One region of the Oryzomicrobium sp. genome, then DNA from elsewhere that is predicted to be linked to it. Evidence: riboswitches for the same ligand, from Rfam matches in the RefSeq annotation. Region 1 holds a riboswitch; each other region holds the start of a gene.

Region 1 (5,026 bases):
CTGGAACGACGGGCGCAACGAGCTGTACGTGCCCCTGGAAACCTACCACCTGCGTTCGGCCTACAGCCGCGAGAAGATCGACAGCTTCAACGAGACGCCCCTGGGCATCGGCCTGGGGCGCGGCATCTACGACGCCGACGGCGACTGGCACGGCATTTACGCCATGGGTTTCCAGGATTCCCACTACAAGCCCGAGTACATGCTCGGTTACGGCTACAAGACTTACTGGCACCTGGCCGGCGAGTTGAAGTTCGGCCTGGGCTACACCGCCTTCCTCACGGCGCGCTCCGACATTGCCCGCTACACCCCGGTGCCCGCCGTCCTGCCCATCGCCTCCCTGGAATACCGGGACGTGTCCTTCGACACCGCCTACGTGCCCGGCGGCAGCGGCTTCGGCAACATCCTCTTTTTCTGGGGCAAGGTCCGCTTCTGACGGCCCGGCCCCGCGACGCACAAACATAAGGAACGGTCCTCCATGAAAGTTCTCGTCATCGGTTCCGGCGGCCGCGAACACGCCCTGGCGTGGCGCCTCGCCCAGTCCCCCCGGGTGCACAAGGTCTACGTCGCCCCGGGCAACGCCGGCACCGCCCGGGAAGAGGCCCTGGAAAACCTGCCCATCACCGACCTCAACGCCCTGGCCGATTTCGCCGAGGCGGAAAAGATCCACATGACCGTGGTCGGCCCCGAGGCCCCCCTGGCCGCCGGCGCCGTGAACATCTTCCGCGAGCGGGGCCTGCGTGTCTTCGGCCCGACCAAGGAAGCCGCCCAGCTGGAGTCCTCCAAGGACTTCGCCAAGCGCTTCATGGCCCGCCACAACATCCCCACCGCCGGCTTCGAGACCTTCACCGACGCTGCCGCAGCCCATGCCTACGTGGACCGCCAGGGCGCCCCCATCGTCATCAAGGCCGACGGCCTGGCCGCCGGCAAGGGCGTGGTGGTGGCCATGGACCTGGCCGAGGCCCATGCCGCCATCGACGACATGCTCGGCGGCAACAAGCTCGGCGACGCCGGCGCCCGGGTGGTGATCGAGGACTTCCTCGACGGCGAGGAAGCCAGCTTCATCGTCATGGTGGACGGCAAGAACGTGCTGGCCCTGGCCTCCAGCCAGGACCACAAGCGCATCGGCGACGGCGACACCGGCCCCAACACCGGCGGCATGGGCGCCTATTCCCCGGCCCCGGTGGTCACCCCACAGATCCACGCCAAGGTGATGCGCGAGATCATCCTGCCCACGGTGCGCGGCATGGAGGCCGACGGCATCCCCTTCACCGGCTTCCTCTACGCCGGGTTGATGATCGGCAAGGACGGCGGGGTGAAGACCCTGGAGTTCAACTGCCGCATGGGCGACCCGGAAACCCAGCCGATCATGATGCGCCTCAAGTCCGACCTGGTGGCCCTGCTTGAACACGCCACCAACGGCACCCTGGACCAGATCGAGGCCGAGTGGGACCGCCGCGTCGCCCTCGGCGTGGTGCTGGCCGCCGCCAACTATCCGGACACCCCGCGCAAGGGCGACATCATCGTCGGCCTGCCCGAGGGCAACGCCGCCTCTCCCGAGTGCCACGTGTTCCACGCCGGCACCGCGCAGCAGGACGGCCGGGTGGTGGCCTCCGGCGGCCGGGTGCTGTGCGTCACCGCCCTGGGCGAGAACGTCAAGCTGGCCCAGCAGGCCGCCTACGACGCGGTGGCCACCATCCGCTTCGACGGCATGCAGTACCGCCGCGACATCGGCCACCGGGCCGTGGCGCGCTGAGCGTCATCCAGCAGCACCCATAACCATAACGACGGGCGGCCATGACCGCCCGTTTTTCCATCCCCAGCGAGACCCCTCCATGGACATCCCCCAGCTCAAAGCCTACTTCACCGGCCTCCAGACGCGCATCGTCGCCGCCCTGGAAGCCTTCGACGGCCACGCCTTCAAGACCGATGCCTGGGAGCGCCCCGAGGGCGGCGGCGGCCTGACCCGGGTGATCGAGGAGGGGGCCTTCTTCGAGCGCGGCGGCGTCAATTTCTCCCACGTCATGGGAGCGCGCATGCCGGCTTCGGCCACCGCCCACCGCCCTGAGCTGGCCGGGCGGCGCTTCGAGGCCATGGGCGTGTCCCTGGTGCTGCACCCGCGCAACCCCTACTGCCCCACCGCCCACATGAACGTGCGCGCCTTCGTCGCCTTGAAGGACGGCGAGGCCCCGGTGTGGTGGTTCGGCGGCGGCATGGACATGACCCCCTACTACCCGTGGGAAGAGGACGTGCGCCACTTCCACAGTACCTGCAAGGCGGCCCTGGCTCCCTTCGGCGCCGACGTCTATCCGCGCTACAAGACCTGGTGCGACGAGTACTTCTTCTTGAAGCACCGCAACGAGCCCCGCGGCGTGGGCGGCGTGTTCTTCGACGATCTGGGGGCCGACGGGCTGGTGCCCTTCGAGCAGGCTTTCGCCCTCACTCAGGCGGTGGGCGACGCCTTCGTGCCGGCCTACCTGCCGGTGCTGGATGCGCGCCGCGACACGCCCTACGGCGAGCGGGAGCGGGACTTCCAGGCCTACCGGCGCGGCCGCTACGTGGAATTCAACCTGGTGTTCGACCGGGGCACCCTGTTCGGCCTGCAATCCGGCGGCCGCACCGAGTCGATCCTGATGTCCCTGCCGCCGGTGGTGAAGTGGCGCTACGACTGGCACCCGGAGCCGGGCAGTCCGGAAGCGAAGCTCTACGACGAGTTCCTCCGTCCCCGCGACTGGGCGTGAGGTATTTCCCCGGAGCCGCGCCGATAGGCGCTCTCCAGGGAGGCGTCGCTGAAACCAAGGCGGGGCGCGGAGTTCCAGGTGGCATGTCCGGAACCCCGCGCCCCGCTTGGCTTTTGGCCCGGTCCCCTTGGGGGTGCTGCGCCCTGTCATATGCGATCGGTCTGGACTGGGGTGATGACGCTGCTATACTCGCCCCTCGCGGTCGTGCCCGAGCGGTGCGGCCGACAGATCGCGCCGGTGCCTCGCCAGAGGCTTAAAACGGGAATGCGGTGCAGGCGGTTTTTCCGCCCAATTCCGCAGCTGTCCCTGCAACTGTAAGCGGCGAACGAGAAGCGCACGCGGACGGGAATCGCCCCGCTCCGCCGCCACTGGGCCCAATCCATGCCTCACGGATTGCCTGGGAAGGCCGCACTTCGAGTCTTGACCCGCGAGCCAGGAGACCTGCCGGCGTCTGGTCGCTCTTGCTTTGGCCCAGGGGATGGCCGAGGCACGGTGTCCTTCCGTCTGAGCGACGAACGAAGCGGCGAGGGCCGCATCGGTTCGCGCGGCAGACGTCCTTCGTGCCTCCTCCCGCGCCACCGACCGTTCGTGACGGCATGCCCTCGCCTTGTCGCAACCAGTCGACGGGGGAGACATGCGTCCACCTGCCTTATTCCGCTGCGCGCCGCGCACCGCCAACGCCCTGCTGTGCGCTGCCGCCTTGATCCCGGCTGCCGCCCTGGCCGCCGATTCCGATTCTGCCTCCGGCACCGAGACCGCCCTGGCCCCCATCCGGGTCACCGGCAGCCGCATCGACCTGCGCGAGGAGCTGTCGCCCGGGGTGGTGTCCGTGGCCTACCCGGACGACGTCAAGGGCGAGCACAAATCCATCCCCGAACTGCTCGACCAGATTCCCGGCGTCTATGTGCGCCGCGTGTCGGGCAGCGGCAGCTACACCACCGCCACCATCCGCGGCAGCGCCCCCAGCCAGGTCAACATCTACATCGACGGGGTGCCGCTCAATACCGCCAGCGAAACGGCAGCGGACCTGTCCACCCTGCCGATCAGCAACGTGGAGCGGGTCGAGGTCTATCGCGGCACTACGCCGGCCCGCTTTTCCGGCGCGCCGATCGGCGGGGCCATCAACATCGTCACCAAGAAACCCGCGGGGTTCAGCGGCAGCGTTTCGGTCGGCGCCCGGTCCTTCGGCGGCGCGCAGCAGAGCGCCAACCTGAATGTGCCGCTGCTGGGCGGCAACCTGCTGATCGGCCTGGACAACGACCGCAGCGATGGCGATTTCAAGTACAAGAACTACGCGGTCGGCGGGCTCAAGAACCTGGTGTTCGGCGACGGGGTTTCGTATCTCGCCGATTCCGGCGACAGAACGACCGACATCAAGACGGGCCGGACGATTCCAGAAGAGCGCCGGCGCATGAACAACAAATCCGAGAAGCAGAACGTCCTGCTCAAATGGCAGGACGAGCGCTTCGTCCTCAAGTTCGCCCAGACCGACATGGAGCGCTATCTGCCCGCCGTGGTATTGACCGCGTCGTCCGGAATCGGCGCGCAAACCACGGATCTGCCCTGGGTGGACACGTTTTATCGCCAGCGCCGCCAGCAGCGGATCGAGCAGCAGGAGGGACTGGCGGGCTGGCGGGACAACTTCGGCAATCTGGGCCTCAGCCTCAACCTCACCTGGTTGGACAAAAACCAGACGTTCCGCAACCTGGACTTCAATCCGGCCACCAACTATATCGGTGAGCGCTGGACCGACTACCGGACCAAACGCTACGGCATCGCCGGCGACGCCACCTACGCCTTCGGCGATGGCGGCGCCTTTTCCCACCTGTTCGAGATCCACGCCGAGCGTTATTGGGAAACCCTGTTTTCGGACATCAGCGGCCGCACGCCGGCCTCCGACTTCATCCCCGAATTCCGCCGCATCAAGACCAACCTGCAAGTCCAGGACACGGTTACCGTCGCCGCCCTGGGCAACCTGCAGGTCACGCCCATCGGCCGCCTGGAAAAGCTCGAAGGCCCGGTCATCGGCAGCCGCTGGTCGCCCCTGGCCGGCCCCGCCGGGCAATACGACTGGGAGCCCACCGGCAGCCTGAGCGTGAAGAAGCATTTCACCAGCGGCTGGCAGGTGTTCGGCAACTACGGCAATTACATCCGTTACCCCAATTTCTACGAAATCTACGGTAACGGCATCGGCTACGTGCCGGGGGCCGACAGCAACGGCCGGGCCATCCAGTTGAAGCCGGAAACCGGGCGCAACGGCGACTTCGGTTTTGGTTGGGACGGCCGCC
Region 2 (5,026 bases), on a different contig from region 1:
CTTCGTCGTCGGCCGCACCGAAGAGAAGATGGGCCAGCACGCTTCCGACACCGTGCAGATCATCTTCGAGGATTGCCGCGTTCCCGCCTCCGCCCTGCTGGGCAAGGAAGGGGAGGGCTACAAGATCGCTCTGTCCAATCTGGAAGCCGGCCGCATCGGCATCGCCGCCCAGTCCATCGGCATGGCCCGGGCCGCCTATGAGGCCGCCGTGCGCTACGCCAAGGAGCGGGTCACCTTCGGCGTGCCGATCATCGAGCACCAGGCGGTGAATTTCCGCCTGGCCGACATGGCCACCCTGCTCGACGCCGCCCGCCTGATGGTGTGGCGTGCCGCCCAACTCAAGGACGCCGGCCAGCCCTGCCTGAAGGAAGCTTCCATGGCCAAGATGTTCGCCTCGGAAGCCGCCGAGAAGATCGCCTCCGACGCCATCCAGATTCACGGCGGGGTTGGCTATACTGCCGACTTCCCGGTGGAACGCATCTATCGGGACGTGCGCATCTGCCAGATCTACGAGGGTGCCAACGACATCCAGCGCCTGGTGATCGGCCGCTCCATCGCCAGCGAATAAGGCTGGGGCCGAGACCGATCGGCAACCACAACAGGATCAACGAGACATGAGTTACGAAAACATTCTGGTCGAGACCCGCGGCAAGGTGGGCCTCATCACCCTCAATCGGCCCAAGCAGCTGAACGCCCTCAACGACGCCCTGATGGACGAAGTGGGTGCCGCCCTGGCCGTGTTCGAAGCCGACGAAGGCATCGGCGCGGTGGTCATCACCGGCTCCGAGAAGGCCTTCGCCGCCGGCGCCGACATCGGCATGATGGCCCAGTTCAGCTACATGGATGCCTACAAGGGCGACTACATCACCCGCAACTGGGAAAAGGTGAAGACCTGCCGCAAGCCGATCATCGCCGCGGTGGCCGGCTTCGCCCTGGGCGGCGGCTGCGAACTGGCGATGACCTGCGACATCATCATCGCCGCCGACACCGCCAAGTTCGGCCAGCCCGAAGTCAAGCTGGGCATCCTGCCCGGCGCCGGCGGCACCCAGCGCCTGCCCCGCGCCGTGTCCAAGGCCAAGGCCATGGACCTGTGCCTGACCGCCCGCATGATGGGCGCCGAGGAAGCCGAGCGCGCCGGCCTGGTGTCCCGCGTGGTCCCCGCCGACAAGCTGCTCGACGAGGCCCTGACCGCGGCCGCCCAGATCGCCGAGTACTCCCTGCCGGTGGTGATGATGATCAAGGAAAGCGTCAACCGCGCCTTCGAATCCGGCCTGGCCGAAGGCCTGCTGTTCGAGCGCCGCGCCTTCCACAGCTGCTTCGCCCTGGACGACCAGAAGGAAGGCATGGCCGCCTTCGTCGAAAAGCGCAAGCCCAGCTTCAAGAACAGCTAATCGCCGTTCTCCGCCGCAACGAAAACCCCCGGTCCAGGCCGGGGGTTTTCGTTTTGTGCTTCGTACTTAGTGTTTCGGGGATCAGAAGCCGATGCGCAGCCCCAGCCGCACCGTGCGCGGCTCCAGAGGGTGGATCAGCCGGCCGTCGATGCCGGTGCCGCCGCCGCAGGCCCCGGCGTTCAGTTCGTTGCGGGTGCAGGCCCCGCCCCAGTACTCGATGTCGTTGGCCTTGCGGTCGAACAGGTTGAGCACGTCCAGGGTCAGCTGGACCCGCCGGTCGAAGCGGTAGCCGAGCCGCAGGTTGGCCATCCAGAACGGGGACGATTTCTCCTGGCCCGTCTCCTCCAGATCGTAGGCCCCCAGGTAGCGCAGGCGCAGGCCGCCGGACCAGGGGCCGCCCTGGTCGTAGCTCAGGGCCACGGATGCGGTGCGCGGAATGGCGTTGGGCACCCGGTCGCCGCCGTTGACCGGCGTCTTGAAGCGGGCCTGGGACAGGGCCAGGTCGGCGTCGAGCAGGAAACCCCGGCCCAGGGCGACGCTGTTCGACCATTCCAGCCCATGGCGGCGCGAGGCGCCCCGGGGCTCGGTGACGCCCTCGTCGCCGACGAACACCAGCTCCGAATCCAGGTCCATGCGCCACACGGCCAGGGTGGATTGCCAGCCCGGCAACAGGGTGGTGCGCACCCCGATCTCGCTGCCCTGGGTGCGCACCATCAGGGGCACCGCGTCCACCGGCGTGCCGTCCTTGGGATTGACCCGGGCCGTGGCGCCCCGGGCGTCGTTGCTGTGGAAGCCCCGGCCCCAGTTGGCGTAGTACTCGGTGCCGGAGAAGGGGCCGAAGGCCACGCCGAGCTTGGGGCTGGTCTGGCGGCCCGTGGCGCTGCCGCCGTTGTCCATGTTGAAGACGCCGGCCAGGGGCGTCACCTCGGCGCGGATCTGGTCGTGGCGCAGGCCCAGGGTGGAACGCAGCCAGGGCAGCCAGGGAGTCTTCAGCGCCGTGTAGAGCGCCGTGGCGGTCTGGCGGATGCGGTCTTCCCGGACAGTATCGGTGCGCTGGCGCAGCACGGTGTCGTAGAGGCCGACGCTGCCGATCTCGTCGCGGCGCAGTTGGCCGCCCAGCACCAGTTCCGAATCCAGCAGCCGGGGGCCGAGGAACCAGCTGCGGCTGGCCTGGCCGCCCCACACGGTGCGCCGGTCGGCCTGCTCGTGCTGGTCGCCCTGGGGGCCGTTGATGAAGCCGGAAGGGCTGCTGAACAGGTTGAGGCCGTAGTCGATGACGTACACGCTGGCCTGGGTGGCGGTGTCCACACCGAACTGGCTGCCGCTGGCGGCCCATTCGCCGGACAGGCTATAGCGGTGGGTGCTGCCGCCGTCCTTGGGCGACAGGGCGCCGTAGCGGCCGATCTCGCCGCTGGCGATGGCCCGTTCCGGCACGTGCTCGGTGGCGGTCCAGCGGGCCTCGTAGGCCAGGGCCGAGATCGAGTAACCGTCCCGGGCGGTGCCGGACGACAGGCGCAGCACGGCGTTGGTGCGGCCCAGGTGCTCGGGCTGCTCCCAGGGACCGTTGTTGCTCGATGCCTCCACGGCACCGAGGAAAGTCAGCCCACCCAAGGGCATGCTGGCGGCGCCCAGGGCGCGCCGGTAGCCGTTCTGGCCGGCGCCCAGCTCGACGAAGTTGGACGGCAGGGCACGCTGATAGTCGATGCGCGCCGAGCCGGTGGCGGAAAAATCGCCGTCCTCCACCGCATAGACTCCCTTGCGGTACTGGATGCCGCTGACCAGCTCGGGAATCAGGAAGTTGAGGTCCATGTAGCCCTGGCCGTGGGCATGGCTGACCATGTTCACCGGCATACCCAGGACGCTGGTGGCAAAGTCGCTGCCGTGGTCCAGGTTGAAGCCGCGCAGAAAGTACTGGTTGGCCTTGCCGTCGCCGGAATGCTGGGTGACGATCAGCCCCGGCACGGCTTCGAGCACCTCGGCCGGGCGCAGCAGAGGCCGGTTGGCCAGTTGTTCGGCGCTGACGCTGCCTTCGCTGGCGGTGTCGGCGATGCCGACCAGGGCCTGCTTGCTGGCCTGGACGGTGACTTCGCCCAGGGTTTCGGCGCCCATGGCCTGGAAGGGCAGGGCGGCCAGCAGCCATGACCAGCGGTTGAGCCGGAGGCGGGTGCGCCCGGCTGTGTGGCGATGCTTCATGAAAGACTCCCGTTCGGCGACCCGGCCGATGACGGAAGCGCGCGGAGGCGAGTGGCGGGCCTTGACCCACCTGCACCTCGACATATCCCTGCGTCGTCGCGCTTTCGTCTGCATCCCCGCAGCCGGTCGCATGGTTCGGCGCCCTTCCCAAGGCGCTCTGGATTGCAGCAGGCCGGTCTCCGGGCTTGCGGGTCTTGAACGATCGCCTTCCCATGGGGCGAGCCTGGCGGAGCATTGCTCCGACAAACCCGATGACCACAGTGGCTGCGCCTTCCGGGGAGGAAGGGGCATGACCGTTCCGCACTCGCTTACCGTTGCGGGGGCAGCCAGGGCTTGGCGGCGAGGAGCTCGCCGCGCACCCTGTTCCCGTTTCACCCGCGTTGCCGCGGGCACCTGCTGGTTTGTTGTTTGCCCGATGGGGTATTTGCTGCGCACTGCGGCGGCAATCGGCGGCCTCGGGCCGGGCCGCCGCGCCGTTTTTCAACGTTTATTGAGACCGATCACTCCGCATCCGCGCAGTCGCCGGGCCCCTGATGGAACACCAGATCGGCCACGGGCCGGCCATCCCGCAGATGCTCGGCGACGATGCGGTCCATGTTTGCGGCGGTAACGTTGTAGTACCAGGTGCCGTCGGGCTGCACGCACATCACCGGGCCGCCCTTGCAGGCGGCGAAGCAATTGACCCGGGAGCGCTTCACCCGCAGATCGCCCTCGGTCAGGCCGGCGGCCTTGAGCTTGTCGCCCAGGCTGTCGAAAAGGGCCTGGCCCTCGCCGTTCTCGGTGCAGCGGGGGCCGGTGCATACCAGCAGGTGGCGCCGGTAGGCCCCGATCTTGGGTTTGACCGCCTCGCTCATGCCTCGGCCTCGGCGCTTTCGGCGACGTCCTCTTCCGGGCCGGCAGCCAGGGCGGAAGCAATGTAGTCCTCGGGCAGACGGTACTCGCGGGCCAGCTCGGCGGCGCTCTTGCCGCTCTCGCGAATGGCTTCCAGCCAGCCGTTGAGGCCGGTGGACAGGGACCGGCCGGCCTTCTCGCCGTCCTTGGTGGCGCGCTCGCCGTCTTCCACCGCGTACTTGTTGGCGTAGCCCCGGGGCGTGACCATCAGGCCGCCGCGGAAGAAGGTGTTGGAGTTGCCGATGAGCACGGTGGACAGCATGCCGATGTCGGCCTCGGCCATCTTTTCCAGGGTGGTGAATTCCAGGCGCTGCTTGGGACGGAAGGCGCTCTTGACGATGGCCACCGGGGTGTTCGGGTCGCGGTGGCGCAGGAAGATGCGCTGGGCTTCCTGAATCTGGCGGGTGCGGCGGCCGCTCTTGGGGTTGTAGAGGGCCACCACGAAGTCGGCGTAGGCCACGGCGTCCAGGCGGCGGGCGATGGTGGGCCAGGGGGTGAGCAGGTCCGAGAGGGAAATGGCGCAGAAATCGTGGGTCAGGGGGGCGCCAACG
Region 3 (5,026 bases), on a different contig from region 1:
GGAACGGTCGTTCACCGGCATCAGGCGGATGCGCTCGGGCGGATAGTCCACGTCGAGCAGGGCTTCCAGGGAGTTGGCGATCACCGCCTCTTCGTTGTGGGCGGCGATGAACACGGTCACCGTGGGCCAGTCCGCCGTGTCGATGTCCACGTAGGGGTGCCGCTGCCGGCCGAACAGCCGGTTGAAGGCGAAGTAGTAGTGGCGCAGGGTGTAGACGACGATCAGCGCCAGGACGAAGAACAGCAGCACCAGAGCCGTCACCGCCGTCTCGTTGGAAATCTGCGTCAGCCGGGAACTGACGAAGCCGGCATCCGGCGGCAGGGGTTGCCACTCGCTCACCGGCTTGATCCGCAGCACCGCCTCGGGAGGCACGGCATCGCCGTAGTAGGTGGGCGGCTCCGGCCGCACCGCGACGTCCAGGGGCACCACCGGCGCCGGAACCTCGCCACCCATGGCCTCGGCGGTGGCGCCACCAGCCGGCGCCTCGCCCACGCCCTCGCCTTCAGCCGCGCGCAGCTGGCCGGCGGCCAGCAGCAGCCCTCCTGCGACGAGGCAGGACAAAAACGGGCGCTTCAGGAAAGAAAAGGGGGACATGGGGCACGCCAACACTTGGGGAGTGGAACCCCAAGCTTAAGCGCCCCGAGCTCCTGGAAGGAATGAAATATTTTGCACAGCAGGCAATATTTTGGGCGAAATAAAAAACAACGTGTTTTTTCTCACAAAACATATAGCAAACCCCAGCAATCACAAGGGAATGCAAGCTTTTGACAGGCTCGAAGAAAAAATAAAAATTCTCTTTGGAAAATAACGCCATCACCCATAGGAGGGCTTTTCGGCACCCTTAGTTCCTAGCTTGAGGGGTTTCTTGGACAAATCGTGAGAAATGTCACCACCGACCAATTTGTATCAAATTGCTAACGATTCCCCTGCCATGGCAACACCGGCACAGCATCATCGCCCCCCAGGCCGCAACCATCCCAAAGACATTGCAACTTTTCATTCCGGCAAAAACAAACACAACATGTAGTAGAAGCACAATGCAAAAACACTAGATGTAGTGAAATTTCGTTGACGACGCCGTTTCCGGTCCGGTACATTGCAGACCATGATGGTTCCCCCTTCCGGGGGATGAAACGGGAATTCGGAGCGGTGGGCTGCGGCCCCTCGCGCAAGCCGAAGCTGCCCCCGCAACTGTGAGCGGAGAGCGTGCCCCGACGGCCACTGGAGCAAGATGCCTCCGGGAAGGCCGGGGCCGGCGCCAACCAGGCGCCACGCGACGACCTGCAAGCCAGGAGACCGGCCATCGCTGCAACGCCGCCTCACCGGAGTCGCCAGAATCACCATCGACTCACCGCCGGGCGGCAACGTTTTCACTTGGGGCGGGGCGCCCCGGGAAAGCGCGGCGGCCCCGGCGGGGCCGTCCGGCATGGGCGCATGGGTTCGGCCGCAACGGCCGCCAAGCACCGGCCTCCGCGCGCCCCCAGGCTCCCCGGCCCGTCACGGGGAGATCCGCATGCACCATCCTTCCAGCGCCATCGAGCAGGGCCACGGCCCGGCCACCAGCCCTTCCGCGCCCTTGCCCACCCTCGAAACCGGCGCCGAGCTGCCGGGCAGCCCGGCCTACACCCCGGGCCTGGGGGTGAGCGTCGACGCCCGCAGCTTCGAGGTGATCCGCCGCAACGGCGCGGTGGTGGCCTTCAACCCAGACAAGATCGCCGTGGCCCTGACCAAGGCCTTCCTCGCGGTGGAAGGCCACCAGGGCGCCACCTCGGCCCGCGTCCGCGACGTGGTGGGCGAACTCACTGCCACCGTGGTCCAGGCGCTCACCCGGCGCCTGCCCGGCGGCGGCACGGTGCACATCGAGGACATCCAGGACCAGGTGGAACTGGCCCTGATGCGTTCCGGCTCCCACGACGTGGCCCGGGCCTACGTGCTCTACCGGGAGAAACGGGCCGCCGAGCGGGCCGCGGCACGGGCGGCCCAGGCCACCGACGAGCGCGCCGACGAGCCGGTGCTGCATGTGGTGGACGGTGAGACCCGCCGCCCCCTGGACCGGGCCGCCCTGCTGGCCACGGTGCAGGAAGCCTGCGCCGGCCTGGCCGACGTTTCCGCCGAAACCGTGCTGGAACACGCCCTGCACAACCTCTACGACGGCGTGCCGGTGGTGGCGGTGCGCCAGTCCCTGGTGCTGGCCGCCCGCACCCTGATCGAGCGGGAGCCGGCCTACAGCAAGGTTTCCGCCCGGCTGCTGCTCGATTCGATCCGCGTCGAGGTGCTGGGCCAGCCCACCGCCCACGGCGCCATGACCGCCGGCTACGCCGAGTATTTCCCCCGGGCCATCCGCCGCGGCATCGCCGCCGAGCTGCTCGACCCGCGCCTGGCCGAATTCGACCTGGAGGTGCTGGGCCGCGCCCTGGTGGCCGACCGGGACCTGCAGTTCGACTACCTGGGCCTCCAGACCCTCTACGACCGCTACTTCCTGCACGAGGACGAGCAGCGCATCGAGCTGCCGCAAACCTTCTTCATGCGCGTGGCGATGGGCCTGGCCCTGAATGAGATCGACCGGGAAGCCCGGGCCATCGAGTTCTACAACCTGCTCTCGTCCTTCGACTTCATGAGCAGCACGCCGACCCTGTTCAACAGCGGCACCCGCCATTCCCAGCTGTCGTCCTGCTACCTGACCACCGTCTCCGACGACCTGGAAGGCATCTACCAGTCGGTCAAGGAAAACGCCCTGCTGCAAAAGTACGCCGGCGGCCTGGGCAACGACTGGACCCCGGTGCGGGCCCTGGGCAGCCGCATCAAGGGCACCAACGGCAAGAGCCAGGGGGTGATCCCCTTCCTCAAGGTGGTCAACGACACCGCCGTGGCGGTGAACCAGGGCGGCAAGCGCAAGGGGGCGGTGTGCGCCTACCTGGAGAGCTGGCACCTGGACATCGAGGAATTCCTCGAACTGCGCAAGAACACCGGCGACGAGCGCCGCCGCACCCACGACATGAACACGGCCAACTGGATTCCCGACCTGTTCATGCAGCGGGTGCTGGCCGGGGCCGACTGGACCCTGTTCTCCCCCAGCGACACGCCCGACCTGCACGACAAGTACGGCAAGGCCTTCGAAGCCGCCTACACCGCCTACGAGGCCAAGGCCGACCGGGGCGAGATCAAGCTGTTCAAGCGCATTCCCGCCGTGCAGCTGTGGCGCAAGATGCTGACCATGCTGTTCGAGACCGGCCATCCCTGGATCACCTTCAAGGACGCCTGCAACCTGCGCTCGCCCCAGCAGCACGTGGGCACCGTGCATAGCTCCAACCTGTGCACCGAGATCACCCTCAACACCTCCGACACCGAGACCGCGGTGTGCAACCTGGGCTCGGTGAACCTGCCGGCCCACCTGGTGCAGGTGGACGGCCAGTGGACCCTGGATCAGGCCAAGCTCAAGCGCACCATCCGCACCGCCATGCGCCTGCTCGACAACGTGGTGGACATCAACTTCTACGCCACCCCCAAGGCGCGCAACGCCAACGTGCGGCACCGCCCGGTGGGCCTGGGCATCATGGGCTTCTCCAACTGCCTCCAGGAAATGGGCCTGCCCTACGCCTCGGACGAGGCAGTGGTCTTCGCCGACCGTTCCATGGAAGCGGTGTGCTACCACGCCTACTGGGCCTCCACCGACCTGGCCGAGGAGCGGGGCCGCTACTCCAGCTTCACCGGCAGCCTGTGGGACAAGGGCATCCTGCCCCTCGACTCCCTGCAACTGCTCGAAGACGCCCGGGGCGGTTTCGTCGAGGTGGACCGCGGCGCCACCCTGGACTGGGAGGCCCTGCGCCAGCGCATCGCCCAGGTGGGCATGCGCAACTCCAACTGCGTGGCCATCGCCCCCACCGCCACCATTTCCAACATCGTCGGCCTCTCGGCCTCGATCGAGCCCGAGTACCAGAACCTCTACGTGAAATCGAACCTGTCCGGCGAGTTCACCGTGGTGAACGACGCCCTGGTGCGCGACCTCAAGGCCCAGGGCCTGTGGGACGAGGTGATGGTGGCCGACCTCAAGTACTTCGACGGGTCCCTGGCCCCCATCGACCGCATCCCGGCCGAGCTCAAGGCCCGCTACGCCACCGCCTTCGAGATCGACCCGGTGTGGCTGATCGAGGCCGCGGCGCGGCGCCAGAAGTGGATCGACCAGGCTCAGTCCCTCAACCTGTACGTGGCCGTGGCCTCGGGCAAGAAGCTGGACGAAATCTACAAGCTGGCCTGGAAGCGCGGCCTCAAGACCACCTACTACCTGCGCACCCTGGGCGCCACCGCCATGGAAAAGACCGGCGCGCCGATCGACCGGGCGGCCGTGTCTGCCGCCCCGGCCGAACCCAAGTTCTGCTCCATCGACAACCCGGATTGCGAGGCCTGCCAATGAGCGCCTTCCTGCTCAACGACTGGGACGACGGCCCCGCCGTCGCAACGCCCCCTGCCCAGGCCCCTGCGCCAAACCCCGCGCCCATGGCCGATCTCCAGGCAGGAATCTTGGAAAGCCGCGCCCCTATTGGTTCTTCGACCATGCCGACCGGAGAACAAGCACTGGCGCGGGCTTCCACCTTGCATCCGGCAGGGTTGTCCCTCGCCCCGATCAACCCGGAGGACAAGCGGGTGGTGAACGGCAAGGCCGACATCAACCAGCTCGCCCCCTTCAAGTACCCCTGGGCCTGGGAGTTCTTCCTCAACGCCAACCGCAACCACTGGACGCCCCTGGAAATCTCCATGGCCCAGGACGTGCACGACTACAACCACAAGCTGACGCCGGCGGAGCGCCACGTCTTCGAGAACGTGCTGTCCTACCTGACCACCTCCGACATCCTGGCCATGCGCAACATCGGCCTGGCGGTGATGGAAAAGATGAGCGCCCCGGAATTGCAGATCTACCAGGCCCGCCAGGTCTACGAAGAGGCCCTGCACACCTGGACCTACCAGCACTGCATCGAGAGCCTGGGCCTCAACCAGCAGGAGATCTACAACCGCTACCGGGTGGTGCCGC
Region 4 (5,026 bases), on a different contig from region 1:
CCGCCCCGTGCTTGTGGTGAGCGCGCATGCTGGAGATCGAGGTGAACACGATGGTGGCCATGGAGGTGCCCAGGGCCAGGTGCATGACGTGCTCGGCCGGGAAGCCCTGGGCCTTGAACAGCATGAACAGGATCGGCACCAGAGTCAGGCCGCCGCCGACGCCGAACAGGCCGGCGATGAAGCCGGCGAAAATGCCGAGGAGGGGATAGCTCAACAGCCACCAGTCCATGACGGGTCCTTTGGGTTGGGGGTACGTTAGTCGTTGGTTTTATGCTTATTTTTCCGCCCGGCCGACCCCGCCGGAAACGCTGGCGGACCCACCCGGGGGAGACGGCGGCCGCCCGCCGGGGCTCCAGAAAAGGAAACGGCGCGGTGAAGCCGCCTTGCAGCGTTTCAACGCGCCGTGTCCAGTATTACTGGCCCCCGCAGGTGTCGTTTCGGCCGGCATCTCGAACCCGGAGGTTCAGAGTGGTCGCTTACCGACCGGCATCTGGTACGTCGCAAGGACGCGCACTTTGCCGGCACTGGATGGGCAACCTAAGCCCATACTTGGTTCAGAGAATCTATGGCCGTCACGGGCACCGCAGGGGACACCCGGCGGAGGACTAGAACAAGGAGTCGGACCGGGGCGGTGCCGCATCGGCGGAAGAATCCGCCTTGCCCCGGAGCGCCTCGTCCAGCTTGGCCTCCATGGCACCGATTCTACGCTGAAAGTCAGGGGTGTCAAAACCCCCTTCGCTCCCCTCGCCGACCGCGGCGAAAACCGCGCCGGGCGCCGCTTCCGGCGCGCTCGGGCGGCGGCGCAGGGACAGCAGTTCGTGGGCCAGGTTGAGGGCGGCCATCACCGCCACCCGCTCGGCGCCGCCGGAGCGGCTGCGGGCAGTGATCTCCTTGACCTGCTCGTCCACCAGGGCGACGGCGGCGAGCAGGGCCTCCCGCTCGTCGGGCGGGCAGGCGACCCGGTATTCCCGGCCGAGGAGTTGCACGTCGAGGAAATTGGACTCGGCGCTCATGGTCATGGACCTTTGCTGGCTAGTTCGAGGGGGAAGGGTGGAGTACGGAAATTCGGGAATGCGCAGAGCGGCTCGGAGCCCGGCAGTCGCAAGCGGATCACGGATCGCGCCGCAAGACCCGCGCACCGGCACCGCCGGCGGCTTACTTGCCGTCCTCGGGTACCCGGGCGAGCAGGCCTTCCACCCGCGTCCGGGCCGCCGCCATGCGGGCGGCCAGATCGGCGTTGCGCGCTTCCGCCGCCGCCAGCTGCGCCTTGAGGGCGGCGTTCTCGCCGCGCAGGGCCTGACACAGGCCGACCACTTGGTCGACCTTGCTTTCGAGGGTGGCGAGGTGGTTCTCCATGGCGCGCACTATAGAGGCGCAATCTCTTCCCGGTCAAGGAGTAAGCGTCGGATTTGAAGGTGTTTTGTGGCTTCGCGCCGCCGCCCCGCGCCTTGCTCCCGCCCCCTCCGGCGGGGTATTCTCCGCCCTCGCCGTCGCCCCGCAACCGGCTGCCACGCCCTTGCTAACGACGACGATTTTTTCCTTGCCAGGTGCCGCAGGCGAATCCTTCGCCGCGGTTAAACGGGAAACAGGTGCGTCCGACCCCAGGTCGGCAAGGCCTGTGCTGCCCCCGCAACGGTAAGCGAGCAGTCGCCCCACACAGCCACTGGGTTCATCGCCTGGGAAGGCGGGGCGGCGCGCCGGAGGATTCCGGCCTCGCGAGCCCGGATACCGGCCTGCCGGGAACACCAGCGGAAGTGCTGCGGGAGGCGGCATGGCGCGTGGACTCCCGCCCTGCCGGCCGGTCCTGCGCCGGCGACTCCCTTGCGCTGATCAAGAACGGCCACGGCCTGCGGGGACGCATGTGCGTGGCGACAAAGGGAGTCTCACCATGTCCAGTCCCATCCTCCGGGCCGCCATTTGCGCCCTTCCCGCCAGCCTGAGCCTGATCGCCGGCACCGTCCGGGCCGATGACGAAATCCTCTCCCCCGTGGTAGTCACCGCCACCCGCTTCGCCACGCCGGACCCGCGCATTCCCGCTAACATCAGCGTCATCACCAAGGAAGACATCCGCAACACCCCGGGCCTGAGCCTGCCCGACGTGCTGGCCACCCGGGCGGGGGTCAATGTAGTTCCTCTTTATGGCCCTTTAGGTATTGATGCCACAGTGGATATTGGTGGCTTTGGCGCCACGGCCACCAGCAACACCCTGATTCTGGTCGATGGCCAGCGCATCAATCCTCTGGACTCAGGCAGCATCGTCTGGTCCGCGATTCCCCTTGCCAGCATCGAACGCATCGAGATCATGCGGGGCTCAGGCACCGTGCTTTATGGCGACGGCGCCAGCGGCGGCGTCATCAATATCATCACCGACAAATCGGGCAAGCCGGGTGGCTCGGTGACCGCCACCCTGGGCAGCTACAACTTCCGCGGCCTGGATGCCAGCGTCGCCACCGGTAACGACCGCGCTTACTTCAACCTGTTCGCCCGCTATGCCGACACGGACGGTTACCGCCACAACAACTGGCAGGACCAGCAGACGGCCAGCGGCCGGGCCGGATTGAAGCTGGAACGAGGTGAAATCTTCACTGACTACGCCGTCTACAAAGAGGCATCCGGCCTGCCTGGCAACCTGCTGAGCGCGGGGTATCGGACCAATCCGCGCAACGCCACAACGCCTAACGACAATCAATTCCGCGACGGCTACCGACTCCGGCCCGGATTCAGCTACGGGCTGACCGATGCGCTCACCCTCGAAGGTGAAGTCTCTGTCGAACAGCAAAACCTGCATTCGAACTACTACGCCAGCAATTACATCAGCGACCGCAACCGCGACATGGTGTCGTTCACCCCGCGCCTGCGCTGGCGCCACGGCTTAGGTCGCCTGGACAGTGAAACCGTTGTCGGCATGGATTATTACGATGGCAAGGTAGGCGCCCAGAACCAGGGGGGGCCCAATCAGAATGCCCGCCAGACCAGCACGGCCTTCTATTTCCAGAACAGCACCGATCTGATTTCGCGCCTCAGCCTCACCTTGGGCGGCAGAACCCAACGCGTGCGTCAATCGGCAAGCCAGGACGCCTATCCGGCCTGGTTCCAGCCGGCCGTGAACGGCTCGGCCACCCGCACCCGCAACGCCTACGACATTGGTCTGGCCTACGCCGGCGACGGTTGGCGCGTCTATGGCAAGACCGGCACCACCTTCCGCTTTGCCAACCTGGACGAACTGTTCGGCTACGACAACGTGCTGCTTCGCCCTGTCTTTGCCGGCAACCTGCGCCCCCAGCACGGCACGATCCAGGAGGTTGGCGGCAGCCTCAAATCCGGTGCCTGGAGCGGCCGCCTGTCCCTCTCCCGTCTCGATCTGACCGATGAAATCGGCTACGACGCCGGCACGGGCGCCAACGCCAACTTCTCACCCACCCGGCGTGACAGCGCCAACCTGGAAGTGGAATGGCAGGCCACCGAGCGCTGGTCCAGCCGCCTAGCCTACTCCTATCTGGATGCCACTTTCCGCAGCGGCTCTTACGCCGGAAAAACCGTGCCCCTGGCCGCCCGCGACCAGGCATCCCTGCAAGTGACGTGGAAGGGCGGACAGATCGGCACCTATACTGCGGCAGCGCGCTACGTGGGCGACCGCCCCTATGGCAGCGATTTCACTAACACCCAGAGCCGCCTGGCAGGCTACACCACCCTGGACCTGCAAGGCGCCTGGAAGATCGATCGCTGGACGGTCACCGCCAAGCTGCTCAACGCGCTGGACAAGAAGTACGCGCCGTTCGCGGGCTACTCTTCATTCAAGCACGACACCTACTACTACCCCGCCGACGGCCGCACCGCCTACGTCTCGGCCCGCTACGACTTCTAGTCCGGGGCATAATCCGCGCTGCCCGAGCCAATCCCCTCCCCCATGCCCACCCGCCGTCGCGCCCTGGTCGCCCTCGCCTTTCTGATCCTGCTCGCCCTGGCCAGCTTCGCCGTGGCCCTGGCGGCGGGCAGCATCGCGGTGGACCGGGCCGACGTGCTGGCGGCGCTGACCGGGGGGGATTCGCCGGGGGCGGAGATCGTGCGCGCCCTGCGCCTGCCCAGGGCGGTGGCCGGGTTTGCCTGCGGCGGATTGCTCGCCCTGGCCGGGGCGCTGATGCAGGTGCTGTTGCGCAACCCCCTGGCCGATCCTTACGTGCTGGGCATTTCCGGCGGTGCCGGGGTCGGGGCCTTGCTGGCCATCCTGCTCGGGCTGTCGGTGTTCGGGCTGACCGGCTTCGCCTTCTGCGGTGCCATGGGCGCCATGTTGCTCGTCTTCGGCCTGGCCCGGGGTGACGGCAGCTGGACCCAGACCCGGCTGCTGCTCACCGGGGTGATCGTCGCTGCCGGCTGCGGCGCCCTGGTGGCGCTGATGCTCACCATCGCCCCCGAATCCAAGCTGCGCGGCATGCTCTTCTGGCTGATGGGCGATCTGGCCCAGGCCGCCCACCCCTGGCTGCCAGCAGTGGCCCTGCTGGTCTGCCTGGCCGCCGCCCTGCCCTTCGCCCGGGAACTCAACCTGCTCGCCCGGGGCCTGCTCCAGGCCCAGGCCATGGGCGTGTCGGTGCCCACGGTGCGCCGTCTGATCTACGCCGTGGCCTCCCTGGCCACCGCCGTGGCCGTCACCTCGGCCGGCTCCATCGGCTTCGTCGGACTGGTGGTGCCCCACCTCACCCGGCTGGCCCTGGGCAACGATCAGCGCCTGCTGCTGCCCGCCTCGGCCCTGGCCGGCGGCAGCCTGCTGCTGCTGGCCGACACCGCCGCCCGCACCATGGTAGCGCCGCTGCAACTGCCGGTGGGGGTGCTCACCGCCCTGATCGGCGTGCCGGTGTTCCTCTTCCTTCTGACCAGGCAGCCGAAATGAGTGCCAACGCCTCGGCGCCCCCCCTGCTGGAAACCCGCGGGCTGACCGTGACCGTCGGCGGCCACACCGTCACCGCCGGCCTCGACCTAACCCTTTCGGCTGGCGAACGGCTGGCCATCCTCGGCCGCAACGGCGCCGGCA

What was found. Region 1 has a riboswitch for cobalamin ahead of V7Z98_RS11095 (TonB-dependent receptor). Riboswitches for the same ligand answer to the same signal wherever they lie in the genome.
Region 2: another riboswitch for cobalamin. It lies ahead of V7Z98_RS00495 (TonB-dependent receptor); the one in region 1 lies ahead of V7Z98_RS11095 (TonB-dependent receptor).
Region 3: another riboswitch for cobalamin. It lies ahead of V7Z98_RS13980 (ribonucleoside-diphosphate reductase subunit alpha); the one in region 1 lies ahead of V7Z98_RS11095 (TonB-dependent receptor).
Region 4: another riboswitch for cobalamin. It lies ahead of V7Z98_RS03695 (TonB-dependent receptor); the one in region 1 lies ahead of V7Z98_RS11095 (TonB-dependent receptor).

Annotation. Positions count from the first base shown of each region.
Region 1 covers NZ_DAISLS010000010.1:89,248-94,273, forward strand. The annotation lists gene pagP (lipid IV(A) palmitoyltransferase PagP) at 1-433, shown strand, start outside; gene purD (phosphoribosylamine--glycine ligase) at 476-1,753, shown strand; gene hemF (oxygen-dependent coproporphyrinogen oxidase) at 1,833-2,738, shown strand; cobalamin riboswitch at 2,957-3,201, shown strand; gene V7Z98_RS11095 (TonB-dependent receptor) at 3,373-5,026, shown strand, end outside.
Region 2 covers NZ_DAISLS010000001.1:103,856-108,881, reverse strand. The annotation lists gene V7Z98_RS00505 (acyl-CoA dehydrogenase) at 1-568, shown strand, start outside; gene V7Z98_RS00500 (enoyl-CoA hydratase) at 615-1,391, shown strand; gene V7Z98_RS00495 (TonB-dependent receptor) at 1,473-3,584, opposite strand; cobalamin riboswitch at 3,738-3,996, opposite strand; gene V7Z98_RS00490 ((2Fe-2S) ferredoxin domain-containing protein) at 4,085-4,438, opposite strand; gene cobJ (precorrin-3B C(17)-methyltransferase) at 4,435-5,026, opposite strand, start outside.
Region 3 covers NZ_DAISLS010000013.1:111,258-116,283, forward strand. The annotation lists gene V7Z98_RS13975 (glycosyltransferase) at 1-594, opposite strand, end outside; cobalamin riboswitch at 1,093-1,319, shown strand; gene V7Z98_RS13980 (ribonucleoside-diphosphate reductase subunit alpha) at 1,514-4,411, shown strand; gene V7Z98_RS13985 (ribonucleotide-diphosphate reductase subunit beta) at 4,408-5,026, shown strand, end outside.
Region 4 covers NZ_DAISLS010000003.1:132,609-137,634, forward strand. The annotation lists gene V7Z98_RS03680 (sulfite exporter TauE/SafE family protein) at 1-229, opposite strand, end outside; RNA gene ssrS (6S RNA) at 417-593, opposite strand; gene V7Z98_RS03685 (cell division protein ZapA) at 606-1,019, opposite strand; gene V7Z98_RS03690 (hypothetical protein) at 1,156-1,356, opposite strand; cobalamin riboswitch at 1,529-1,751, shown strand; gene V7Z98_RS03695 (TonB-dependent receptor) at 1,889-3,865, shown strand; gene V7Z98_RS03700 (FecCD family ABC transporter permease) at 3,908-4,885, shown strand; gene V7Z98_RS03705 (ABC transporter ATP-binding protein) at 4,882-5,026, shown strand, end outside.